Linked DNA regions of Marinobacterium aestuarii. The protein of the gene in region 1 interacts with the protein of each later gene in a pairwise test. Links are inferred from orthologs where the notes say so. Each region holds a gene or a part of one and is shown in the gene's direction. Other genes may lie near its edges.

What was found.
Region 2: the proteins of groL (region 1) and A8C75_RS14570 interact in binary tests that used the Escherichia coli proteins (3 or more experiments, as listed by UniProt). The link is inferred for Marinobacterium aestuarii from one-to-one orthologs.
Region 3: the proteins of groL (region 1) and grpE interact in binary tests that used the Escherichia coli proteins (3 or more experiments, as listed by UniProt). The link is inferred for Marinobacterium aestuarii from one-to-one orthologs.

Annotation. Positions count from the first base shown.
Region 1 is NZ_CP015839.1:1,338,143-1,342,151, forward strand. What follows is about bases 459-3,412. They hold groL (chaperonin GroEL), read left to right. Parts: upstream 459-1,090; coding sequence 1,091-2,734; downstream 2,735-3,412. Other genes in these bases: A8C75_RS05945 (co-chaperone GroES), read left to right, coding at 737-1,030; A8C75_RS05955 (ABC transporter substrate-binding protein), read left to right, coding at 3,144-3,412. Also shown: A8C75_RS05940 (FxsA family protein), read left to right, coding at 1-420; more of A8C75_RS05955, read left to right, coding at 3,413-4,009.
Region 2 is NZ_CP015839.1:3,332,712-3,336,564, reverse strand. What follows is about bases 250-3,047. They hold A8C75_RS14570 (DeoR/GlpR family DNA-binding transcription regulator), read left to right. Parts: upstream 250-1,153; coding sequence 1,154-1,942; downstream 1,943-3,047. Other genes in these bases: rhaS (rhamnose ABC transporter substrate-binding protein), read left to right, coding at 2,000-2,995; A8C75_RS14575 (bifunctional rhamnulose-1-phosphate aldolase/short-chain dehydrogenase), read right to left, coding at 250-942. Also shown: more of A8C75_RS14575, read right to left, coding at 1-249; A8C75_RS14560 (sugar ABC transporter ATP-binding protein), read left to right, coding at 3,080-3,853. UniProt on the Escherichia coli protein: Represses ulaG and the ulaABCDEF operon. Two ulaR binding sites have been identified in each promoter.
Region 3 is NZ_CP015839.1:551,261-555,247, forward strand. Bases 1,056-3,987 are described here. They hold grpE (nucleotide exchange factor GrpE), read left to right. Parts: upstream 1,056-2,198; coding sequence 2,199-2,777; downstream 2,778-3,987. Other genes in these bases: recN (DNA repair protein RecN), read right to left, coding at 1,056-2,012; dnaK (molecular chaperone DnaK), read left to right, coding at 2,898-3,987. Outside these bases: more of recN, read right to left, coding at 345-1,055. UniProt on the Escherichia coli protein: Participates actively in the response to hyperosmotic and heat shock by preventing the aggregation of stress-denatured proteins, in association with DnaK and GrpE. It is the nucleotide exchange factor for DnaK and may function as a thermosensor.

The DNA of each region.
Region 1 (4,009 bases):
GGTCAGGCCATCGGTGCCTGGTATACCGTGGGGCTGGTGCTGCTGTCGGCCTTTATCGGCGTCAATATGCTGCGCTATCAGGGGCTGTCGACGCTGGCGCGGGCGCAGCAGAAGATCAACGCCGGCGAGATGCCCGCCGGTGAAATGATCGAGGGGCTGGTGCTGGCCGTGGGCGGTGCGCTGCTGATCACGCCGGGCTTTTTTACCGATGTTATCGGCTTCTGCTGCCTGATTCCCTTTACCCGCCAGCTGCTGTCAAAAGCGCTGGTGAGTCGTTTTACCCTGGTGGCGGCGTCCCACCGTCGTTCTCCCTTTGAGGGCCCCGAGGTTCCACCGGGGCCGGGCAACTCCCGGCCCGACCCCCGTGTCGATGGCAAGGGTGATACCATCGATGGCGAGTACCGCCGCGAAGACGACTAAGCGACTCCAGCACAGCGGCTCTCCAGTCACTACGGGTGACCCCATGTTTTCGTCCTTCCTTATACAGGCGCCGCTGGCGCCTGTTGTCGTTGGGGCTCTGGCCCCTGCTTTCGGGGGCTGGTGAGTGCGGGGCTTTGGGCTGCAGGGCAGAGGATGCAGGGCAGAAATTTTTCAAATTTTTTTGCTGGTGCTGTTGAAATGCATTTCCCCGCCCCCATTATCCTGAACATCCAGTATCTGGGGCAGCAGATGGCCTGTTGTCCTTTCTCTGTAAACAATAGCTTTGGATCCTAATAAGATCAGGAGAGTAGAACAGATGAAAATTCGTCCGCTTCACGACCGAGTTGTAGTTCGTCGCAGTGAAGAAGAAACCACCAGCGCTGGCGGTATCGTTCTGCCGGGTTCTGCTGCAGAAAAGCCGAACCGTGGAACTGTAATTGCAGTGGGTGAAGGGCGCACGCTGAACAACGGTGATGTGAAAGCACTGACCGTTAAAGAAGGTGACGTCGTTCTGTTTGGCCAGTACTCCGGTAGCAACGTTGTCAAGCTTGACGGCGAAGAGCTGCTGATCATGAACGAAAGCGAAATCTTTGGTGTGGTCGAAGGCTGATTGGCCTGCTTGACCCCGTTGATTTCCGATTTATAACGCTTTGTATAGGATTAACAGACAATGGCTGCAAAAGACGTACGTTTTGGTGATGATGCACGCAAACGCATGCTCAAGGGTGTCAACATCCTGGCTGACGCTGTAAAAACGACCCTGGGCCCTAAAGGCCGCAACGTGGTACTGGAAAAATCCTTTGGCTCGCCGCTGGTCACCAAAGACGGTGTATCCGTTGCCAAGGAAATCGAGCTGAAAGACCGCTTCGAAAACATGGGCGCGCAGATGGTCAAGGAAGTCGCTTCCCAGGCCAGCGACGTTGCCGGTGACGGTACTACCACTGCAACTGTTCTGGCTCAGGCGATCGTCAACGAAGGTCTGAAATCCGTTGCTGCCGGCATGAACCCGATGGACCTGAAACGCGGTATCGACAAGGCCACTATTGCCGTTGTTGAAGAACTGCGCAAAATGGCTGTGCCCTGCACAGACTCCAAGGCCATCTCCCAGGTCGGTTCCATCTCTGCCAACTCCGACACCGATGTTGGCGAGCTGATTGCCAAGGCAATGGAGCGCGTTGGCAAGGAAGGCGTCATCACCGTTGAAGAAGGCACCAGCCTGCAGAACGAGCTGGACGTTGTTGAAGGCATGCAGTTTGACCGCGGTTACCTGTCGCCGTACTTCATCAACAACCAGGAAAACATGTCGATCGACCTGGATCACCCTTACATCCTGCTGTTCGACAAGAAAATCTCCAACATCCGTGATCTGCTGCCGACTCTGGAGCAGGTTGCCAAGTCTTCCCGTCCGCTGCTGATTATTGCAGAAGACGTTGAAGGCGAAGCGCTGGCAACTCTGGTTGTCAACAACATGCGCGGTATCGTCAAGGTTGCTGCCGTCAAGGCACCGGGCTTTGGTGACCGTCGCAAGGCCATGCTGGAAGACATCGCTGTCCTGACCGGCGCCACCGTGATCGCTGAAGAAGTGGGTCTGAGCCTTGAAACCGCCACGCTGGAACAGCTGGGTCAGGCCAAGCGCATCAACATCACCAAGGAAAACACCGTCATCGTTGACGGTATTGGTGAAGCCACTGATATCCAGGCTCGCGTACAGCAGATCCGCGCTCAGATCGAAGAAACGTCTTCTGATTACGACCGCGAAAAACTGCAGGAACGTGTTGCCAAGCTGGCCGGCGGCGTAGCCGTTATCAAGGTCGGTGCTGCCACCGAAACTGAAATGAAAGAGAAGAAAGCCCGCGTTGAAGACGCCCTGCACGCAACCCGTGCGGCCGTTGAAGAAGGCGTGGTTCCTGGCGGCGGTGTTGCACTGATCCGCGCTCTGTCCAACGTACAGGGCCTGGAAGGCATCAACCACGACCAGACTGTCGGTATCGAACTGGCCTTCCGCGCCATGGAAGCTCCGCTGCGCCAGATCGTTGAGAACGCCGGCGAAGAAGGTTCCGTGGTTGTCTCCAAGGTTCGTGCAGGTACTGGCGCCTTCGGTTACAACGCGGGTACTGGCGAATACGGCGACATGCTGGAAATGGGTATCCTGGATCCGGCCAAGGTGACACGTTCTGCGCTGCAGGCGGCGGCATCTGTTGCCGGTCTGATGATCACCACCGAAGCCATGATCGCTGATCACCCGGAAGACAAGCCGTCCATGCCTGATATGGGTGGCATGGGTGGAATGGGTGGCATGGGCGGCATGATGTAAGCAGCCTGCCCAGGCTCCCTTGACCCGCCGCCAGGCGGGTCGCACGCTAAAACCCCGACTTATGTCGGGGTTTTTGCGTTTAGGGCAATGGCTGTCAACCCGCGGGGTTGGTCATCCAGCGCGCACGCTGATGTGCACGATTGCAGGGAGGCAGGAGGTTGAGCGACGCAGGATGCCAAAACCCAGGAACAGGCATGATCGGTGATATTGCACCCTGGTCAAGTGTCACTTCGATGTCTCCTGCTTTTAGTGCTATCGGTTCACTCATTGGACCCTGATACGCCATACGCATGAGTATGCGTATGGCGTATAGGCCTAGTCGGTATTTCGATTGGTGCTGCGCAGCCTATCGTCTAGTCTTGAACGCGTTTAACAGCTTTACGACACAACAATAAATACGGAATACACGATGAATAAGACCGTTTCGATTCTGGCCGGCGCCATGCTGAGCCTGGGGCTGATGAGCGCTCAGGCCGCGACCCTCAAAATGGCCTACGATGCCGACCCGGTATCGCTGGATCCGCACGAGCAGCTCTCCGGCGGTACCCTGCAGCTGTCCCACATGACGTTCGACCCGCTGGTGCGCTGGTCCAGGGATCTGGGCTTCGAGGCCCGTCTGGCTGAAAGCTGGGAACGCGTGGATGACCTGACGATGCGCTTTCACCTGCGCCAGGGCGTGAAATTCCACAGCGGCAACGCGATGACTGCCAAGGACGTGGTCTTTACCTTCAATCGTCTGAAGGAGTCCGCCGACTTCAAGAGCATCTTCGGGCCGTTCAAGGAAGTGAAGGCGGTTGACGACTACACCATCGACCTGGTGACCCACAAGCCTTTCCCGCTGGTGCTGAACAACGCCACCTACCTGTTCCCAATGGACAGCGCCTTTTACAGCGGTACCGACGAAAACGGCAAGCCCAAGGACCTGCTGGTCAAGCACGGCGATTCCTTTGCATCCAGCCACCTGTCTGGCACCGGTCCCTATACCATCAGCAGCCGCGAGCAGGGCGTGAAGGTAGAGTTTGACCGCAACCCGGATTACTGGGATACGCAGTCGCCGGGCAACGTCGACCATATAGTACTGACTCCGATCAAGGAGGCACCGACCCGCGTCGCCGCGCTGCTGTCCGGTGATGTCGATTTCATCGCGCCGGTGCCGCCCACTGACCTGGATCGTATCGAAAAGAGCGACCGGACGAACCTGGTGGCCATGGGCGGTACCCGCATCATCACCTTCCAGCTGAACCAGGCGCGGGTCGAAGCCTTCAAGGATGTGCG
Region 2 (3,853 bases), 2.0 Mb from region 1 along the record:
CGGCTTGATCTTGGTGCGCAGAAAGTGATCCGGGCAGGAGGTTCCCAGCTCTGCCAGGGGTTCAAGCTGGGCGCTGTTGACGAACTCCAGCACCTCGGCACTGTCGTTGAAGTGGCCGATCTGGCGCTGCTTTTCGCTGCTTTTGCCGCGAATGATCGGCATCAGCTGGCTGGCGATACGCTGGCGCTCAATCTCGCTCAGAGACGGGTGGCTGGCACCGCCGAAGGAGGCGCGACCCTGCAGGCGGTCATCCAGCCAGGACTGGGCGCGGTTGATCATCTCCAGTGATACTTCATAGCATTCCCTGGCGCTGTCGGCCCAGGTAAAGAGGCCGTGGGCTTCCAGTACCACGCCCTTGAGGTGCGGGTTTTCACGGGCGATCTTTTCCAGTTCCAGTCCCAGCTGAAAGCCGGGCCGGCGCCAGCTGAGCCAGCCGATATCGGCGCCATAAATGGTTTCGGTCAGTTCGCGGCTGTTCTTGCTGGCGGCGATGGCAATCACGGCATCGGGGTGCAGGTGATCGACGTGCTTGTAAGGTACATAGGCATGCAGCGGCGTGTCGATGCTGGCGGCACGGCTGTTGAGGTTGAAGGTGCAGTGTGCCAGATAGGCCACCATGTCATCTTCGTGCTGCTCGCCCTGGTAGAGATTCTTCAGGGCCTGCAGTTTGTCCATATAAAGGGTCGCAAAGCCCGCCAGATCCATGCTGCCGATATCGCCGCCCGAGCCTTTGACCCAGAGAACCTCAGTGGCCTGGCCGCTGAGTGGGTCGGTGCACGCTATCTTGGCCGAGGTATTGCCCCCGCCGTAATTGGTCACGCGCATGTCGGACCCCAGCAGATTGGAGCGGTATTGCAGCAGCTCCGGTTCCGTCAGGCTGGCGGCTTTCTGATCATCCCACTGATTGGGGATCTGGCGAAGGGGGCTTTCAAGTGCGGGCATGGCGGACAACCTCTTTTCTATTAATTATTAGCTGAAGCAAGCAAAACTTGTCACAATCGTGACGGGTTTTGCGTTATTGGAGTTATTTGATTGATATTGACGGTTTTGAATTTATACCAGTACACATTTCTAGTCAATAGCGATCATTATCAATCATAATTTGCTTGCAATAGCCTTTTTGATACGCCATATTGATCGACAAGGACTGATTATGCACGAACGTGAACGACATAGAATCATCCTGGCCGAGGTTGCAGAGAAGCCGGTGGCAACGGTCAGCCACCTGGTGGAGCTGCTCGGTGCTTCGGAGGCGACCATCCGGCGGGATATAAGCTTTTTGCACAAGGTCGGCAAGTTGAAGAAGGTGCGCGGCGGGGCTGAGTCTTTGCACCCGCCCACCACCACCAGCCTGGCGGGAAGGCCCTTCGCCATCAGCCAGACGATCAACGCCAAGGCCAAGCGCCTGGTGGCCAGGGAGGCCGCGGCACTCTGTGAAGAGGGGGAGTCGATCATTATCGGTGGTGGTTCCACCGCGTACATGATGGCCGAGTACCTCAAGAACCGGCAGCTGCATGTGATGACCAATTCGTTTGTCATCGCCGACTACCTGCTCAAGCACAGCAAGTGCAGCGTGACCTTGCCGGGCGGCAAGGTGTATCGGGAGCAGAATCTGATTCTGAGTCCGTTTCCGGAAGATGGCTCGGCCAGTTTTTATGCCGCCAAGATGTTTTTCGGTGCCCAGGGCGTGGGTGCCCTGGGGGTAATGGAAACAGACCCGCAGATAGTGCAGGGCACCACACGTCTGCTGCGCCAGGCCGAACAACGGGTTCTGCTGGTAGATAGCAGCAAGTTTGCCCAGCGCAGCAGTCTGATTGTATGCCCGCTGACACAGCTGGATATCGTCATTACGGATGCAGGAGTGGATGCCAAAACACAGAAGCTGATTGAGGATACCGGTTGCCGGCTCGTGATAGCCCGGGCCGATGCAGCCAGCGGATAAGAATCGCCCCACGGGCGACTGTCGTGATAACAACAACAAGCGAGACGGAGACCTGATATGCCTTTTAAAAAATTAGTGGCCAGCGCCCTGGTGGCAGCAGCAATGGCAAGCAGTGGCCTGGTACAGGCTGATTCGGTGCGCATTGGCCTGGTGGTCAAAGCGCTGGGGATCGGCTTTTTCGAGGCCGCCAACGAGGGGGCTCAGGAGGCCGCCAAGGAATTGGGCGATGTGGAAGTCATCTATACAGGCCCCACCTCCACCACCGCGGAAGGCCAGATCGAGGTGATCAATTCCTTGATCGCGCAGAAGGTGGATGCCATTGCCGTATCCGCCAATGATACCGATGCCCTGGTACCTATTCTGAAAAAGGCGCAGCAGCGGGGTATCAAGGTGGTGTCCTGGGATTCGGGTGTCGCGCCAGACGGTCGTCAGGTGCATCTTAATCCTTCCAGCAATGCACTCATCGGCGAAATGAACGTCAAACTGGCGGCTGAAGCTGTGCTCGCCTCGGGTGCCGAGCAGGGCGATATCGCCATCCTCAGTGCCACGCCGACCTCGACCAATCAGAATATCTGGATCGACGAAATGAAGAAGGTGCTGCCGCAGTACCCGAACCTGAATCTGGTCACCACCGTCTATGGCGATGACCTGGCGGACAAGAGTTACCGCGAAACCGTGGGTTTGCTCAAATCCTACCCCAACCTGAAAGCCATAGTATCACCGACGTCGGTGGGCATCGTGGCCGCTGCGCAGGCAGTGCATGACCAGGGCCGGGCCGGAGAGGTCTTTGTTACCGGTCTGGGTCTGCCCTCTGAGCTGGCCGGGCATGTGGATTCCGGTGTAGTGAAAAGCTTTGCCATCTGGAACCCCATCGATCTGGGCTACGCCGCCACCATGATTTCCTACAATCTGGTCAAGGGTTCCGCGACCGATTCCAGCGTTGGCATGGGCCGAATTGGTACTGCGAGCCTTGATGCAGACGGCAGTGCCGCCATGGCCGAGCCCTTCATTTACAACGCCTCCAACGTGCATGCGTTCGCGGATATTTTTTAAGTCCTGGCGTGCAGCAGGGCCCTCAGGGGGCCTGCTGCACCCTGCACGTTTCTTGTCCCGTGTTACCTATAAGAAGAAATCACCATGTCTGATTCCAACCCCTTGTTTTCCTTGCGGGGCGTCAGCAAGTCCTTTCCGGGTGTCAAGGCGCTCGATCAGGTACAGCTGGACCTCTATCCCGGCCAGGTAACGGCGCTTATCGGCGAGAACGGTGCCGGCAAGTCCACCCTGGTCAAGACCATGACCGGTATCTATCAGCCCGACGCCGGCGAGTTGCGCTTTCGCGGCGAAGCCATATGCCTGGATACGCCGGACGCGGCGCGCCAGCTCGGCATTACCGCCATTCATCAGGAAACGGTGCTGTTTGACGAGCTCAGCGTCACCGAAAATATCTTCGCCGGCCACTACCTCACCAAGGGGCGCTTCAAGCAGCTCGACTGGGACGCCATGCATGCACGTGCGGGCCAGATACTGCAGGATATTGAAGCTCCTGTAGACCCTCAAACCCGCCTCAAATACCTCAGTATTGGTCAGCGCCACATGGTGGCCATTGCCCGGGCGCTGTCCTTTGATGCTCAGGTTGTGATTCTGGACGAGCCCACCGCGGCCCTGTCCCATCATGAAATCGAAGAGCTTTACGCCATTGTGCGGCGGCTGAAGCAGGCCGGTTGCGCCATCATGTTTATCAGCCACAAGTTTGACGAAATTTTTGCCATCGCCGATCGCTACACCGTCTTTCGCGATGGCTGCTACGTGGGGGATGGCCGCATTGACGAGATCGATGAAGCAGGTCTGGTAACCCTGATGGTGGGGCGCACCGTGGAGCAGGTCTATCCCAAGGCCAGCGCCGAGATCGGT
Region 3 (3,987 bases), 790 kb from region 1 along the record:
AGCGGTCGCAAGAGTTTGCTAGACGTACTAGTGTACTGCTTCGCCCTAATGGGTGCTTATAGAGCCCGCCAATGCGTGTCCGGCAAGGCGCCGTTCGCCGGTAATAGTGGGGCTCTTGCCAAGAGCGGCAACACAGCAGGGCGCGAATTGGCGCGCTCCCTGCGGGCGAGCCGCCAGAAGGCCGTCCGCGGTGTTGCATTTCCTCGACATAGCCCACTATGCCTTCGAAAATGCGCCGTGCGGCCCACCTCCTGGCGACTCGCTAAAAGCGCCTCTAAGAGCGAAGCAGTACACTAGTTACAAAAAAAGCCGGTGAAAGCCGGCTTTTTTGCGTCTGCAGCCTCCTAACCGACCCCGAGCATTTCCCGCGCATGGGCGACGGAGCGCTCGGTAATGTCGATACCGCCCAGCATGCGGGCCACTTCCTGCACGCGATCGTTGCTGTCCAGGTTGCGAATGCGGGTGTGGGTATGCACATCACCGGCAATCTTGCTGACGAAGAGGTGCTGGTGTCCCTGGGATGCAACTTGTGGCTGGTGGGTTACGCACAGGATTTGGGCGCGTTCGCCGAGCTGGCGCAGCATGCGACCCACGACTTCGGCTATGGCGCCACCGATGCCGACATCGACTTCGTCGAATATCAGCGTAGGTGTGGCGGAGGTCTGCGCAGTGATGACCTGAATCGCCAGGCTGATACGGGACAGCTCGCCGCCTGATGCGACCTTGCCAAGTGGGCGTGCGGGCTGGCCACGGTTGGCGCTGATGAGGAATTCCACCTCTTCCAGCCCGTGTGTCCCCTGGCGCTCTTGCGGCAAGGGACTGAGGCTGACTTCAAAGCGGGCGTCATTCATGCCCAGCTCGTGCAGTTGTGCATCCACGGCCTTGCCGAGCAGTCGTGCCGCCTTTTGCCGGCCGCGACTCAGGCGTGCAGCTGCCTTGCTGTAAGACTCCCGGGCGGCGGTGACCGCCTGGGCAAGCAGGTCGAGCTCCTCATCGGAGCGGCTCAGGGAGTTGAGCTCCTGCTTCAGTTCGCTGTGAAAGCTCACCAGCGCTTCGGGTTTGATGCGGTGCTTGCGTGCTATGTCATAGATGCTGGAGAGGCGCTCTTCGACGTCCTTCTGGCGCTGCGGGTTGACCTCGACGCGATCCAGATAGTGGCGAATCTCCTGGCTGGCTTCCTCTATCTGTATCTGTGCGCTGCCGAGCATTTCGGCGGCCTGCTGCAGGGCCGGCGACTGAACATCGAGCGAGTGCAGTAGTTGTTCGCAGTGCGCCAGCAGGCTCAGGCAGTTGGCTTGTTCGGCGTCGGCGGTGAGTTCCAGTAGCTGGTGTCCGGTGTGCAGAATGTCATCGGCGTTGGCCAGGGTTTTCTGCTCTTCTTCCAGTGCGCCGAGTTCATTGTCCTGCAGCCCAAGCTGATCCAGCTCGTCGGTTTGGTAGCTGAGCAGCTGGATGCGGGCGGCCTGTTCGGCACTCTGTTCGGTCAGGCTGCTCAGTTCCTGGTCCAGCCGGCGCCAGCGCAGGAAAGTGTCGCGTACCTGGCCGGCCTGTTTGCTCTGGCCGGCATGTTCATCCAGCAGAGTACGGTGGTAGTCGCGCTTGAGAAGGCGCTGGTGTTCATGCTGGCCGTGAATATCCACCAGATGATTCGCCAGGGTACGGATGGCCGTGACCGGGCAGGGCTGACCGTTGATATAGGAGCGTGAGCGCCCTTCACGGGTGATCACCCGGCGCAGGATACAGTCGCCATCCTGGTCGAGATCCTGCTCCTGCAGCCAGGCGGTGGCATCGGGCAGGCCGCTGATATTGAAACTGGCGATGATTTCGGCGCGCTCGGCGCCTGTGCGTACCACGCCTGTTTCGGCGCGATCACCCAGGGCCAGGGCCAGGGCATCGAGCATGATGGACTTGCCGGCCCCGGTTTCACCGCTGACAACGGTCATGCCGGCGGCAAGTTCCAGGTCCAGACTTTCGACAATGGCAAAGTTGCGGATCGTCAGCTGACTGAGCATGATGGTGTTTTACCTGTGTTTTCATACAGTGTTTTTACTGTATAGGTCATTTCCATTGCCGTTGCAATCTTCGATGCATCGCGTAGCAAATTTTTTCTGTGGTAGCGGTTGAATCACCGGCGAATAACCCCATATACAGCAGCAGTAATGTTTTCAAACATCTTTGCATTGAGGTGGGTAACAGGAATGGCAGAGCAAGAGAAAAATCCGGCGGATGAAATCCTGGAATCGCCGGTAGCCGAAGAACAGCAGACAGACGCAGCCGCTGCGACAGCGGATGCCGCAGAGCTGCCTGATGCTCAAACCCTGGCTCAGGAACTCGAGACTGTCACCACTGAAATGGATGAGTTGCGCGATCAGCTGCTGCGCACTCAGGCCGACTTCATGAATGTTCGTCGTCGTGCCGAGCAGGATGTGGAAAAGGCGCACAAGTTTGGTGTCGAGAAGTTTGCCAACGAAATGCTGCCGGTGGTCGACAGCCTGGAGCGTGCGGTTGAGACCTTCGACAAGGAAGACGCTGCTACTCAGGCCATCCGCGAAGGTGTCGAGCTGACGCTGGGCATGCTGGTCTCGGGTCTGAACAAGTTCAAGATCGAGTCTGTCGATCCGCAGGGTACGGCCTTCGACCCGGCTCTGCATCAGGCCATGTCGCTGGTGGATGCGCCTGATACGGCGCCCAACACCGTGGTCGCGGTGGTGCAGAAAGGCTACACCCTCAATGGTCGCCTGTTGCGTCCGGCGATGGTCATGGTTTCGAAAAGTTAAGCAGAGACTTTAGGGGCCGGCGCTTGAAACGGCGATATTCGGCCCTATATAGAACTGCAAGCAAGTTAATCGGATTTCGTGCCTTGCAACACAGGCACCGCAGAACTGGAGCAAAGACACATGGGTAAAATTATTGGTATCGACCTGGGAACCACCAACTCCTGTGTGGCGATCCTGGATGGCGACAAGACTCGCGTGCTGGAAAACGCCGAAGGCGACCGCACCACGCCGTCCATCATTGCCTACAGCGAAGATGGCGAAATCCTGGTAGGGCAGCCGGCCAAGCGTCAGGCTGTAACCAACCCGACCAATACCCTGTTTGCCATCAAGCGCCTGATCGGCCGTCGTTTCAAGGACGATGTCGTACAGAAAGACATCAAGATGGTGCCGTACTCCATTGTCGAAGCCGACAATGGCGACGCCTGGGTTGAGGTTAAAGGCAAGAAGATGGCTGCACCCCAGGTGTCTGCCGAAATCCTGAAAAAAATGAAGAAGACCGCCGAAGACTACCTGGGTGAAGCGGTGACTGAAGCCGTTATCACTGTACCGGCCTACTTCAACGATGCTCAGCGTCAGGCGACCAAGGATGCTGGCCGTATCGCCGGTCTGGACGTCAAACGCATCATCAACGAGCCGACTGCCGCTGCCCTGGCCTACGGTCTGGACAAGGGCAAGGGTGACCGCACCATCGCCGTCTACGACCTGGGTGGTGGTACCTTCGACGTTTCCATCATCGAAATCGCCGATGTTGATGGCGAGCACCAGTTCGAAGTACTGGCTACCAACGGTGATACTTTCCTCGGTGGTGAAGATTTCGACCTTAAGCTGATCAACTACCTGGCAGACGAGTTCAAGAAAGAGTCCGGCATCGACCTGCACCACGATCCGCTGGCGCTGCAGCGCCTGAAGGAAGCCGCCGAGAAGGCCAAGGTTGAGCTGTCCTCTGCCCAGCAGACCGACGTCAACCTGCCGTACATCACCGCAGATGCTACAGGCCCCAAGCACCTTAACGTCAAGGTAACCCGCTCCAAACTGGAATCCCTGGTTGAAGACCTGGTTAAGCGTACCCTTGATCCGTGCCGTATTGCCCTGAAAGATGCTGACCTGAGCGCTTCTGCTATCGATGAAATCATCCTGGTGGGCGGTCAGACCCGCATGCCGATGGTGCAGAAGTCCGTTGCCGAGTTCTTTGGCAAGGAGCCGCGCAAGG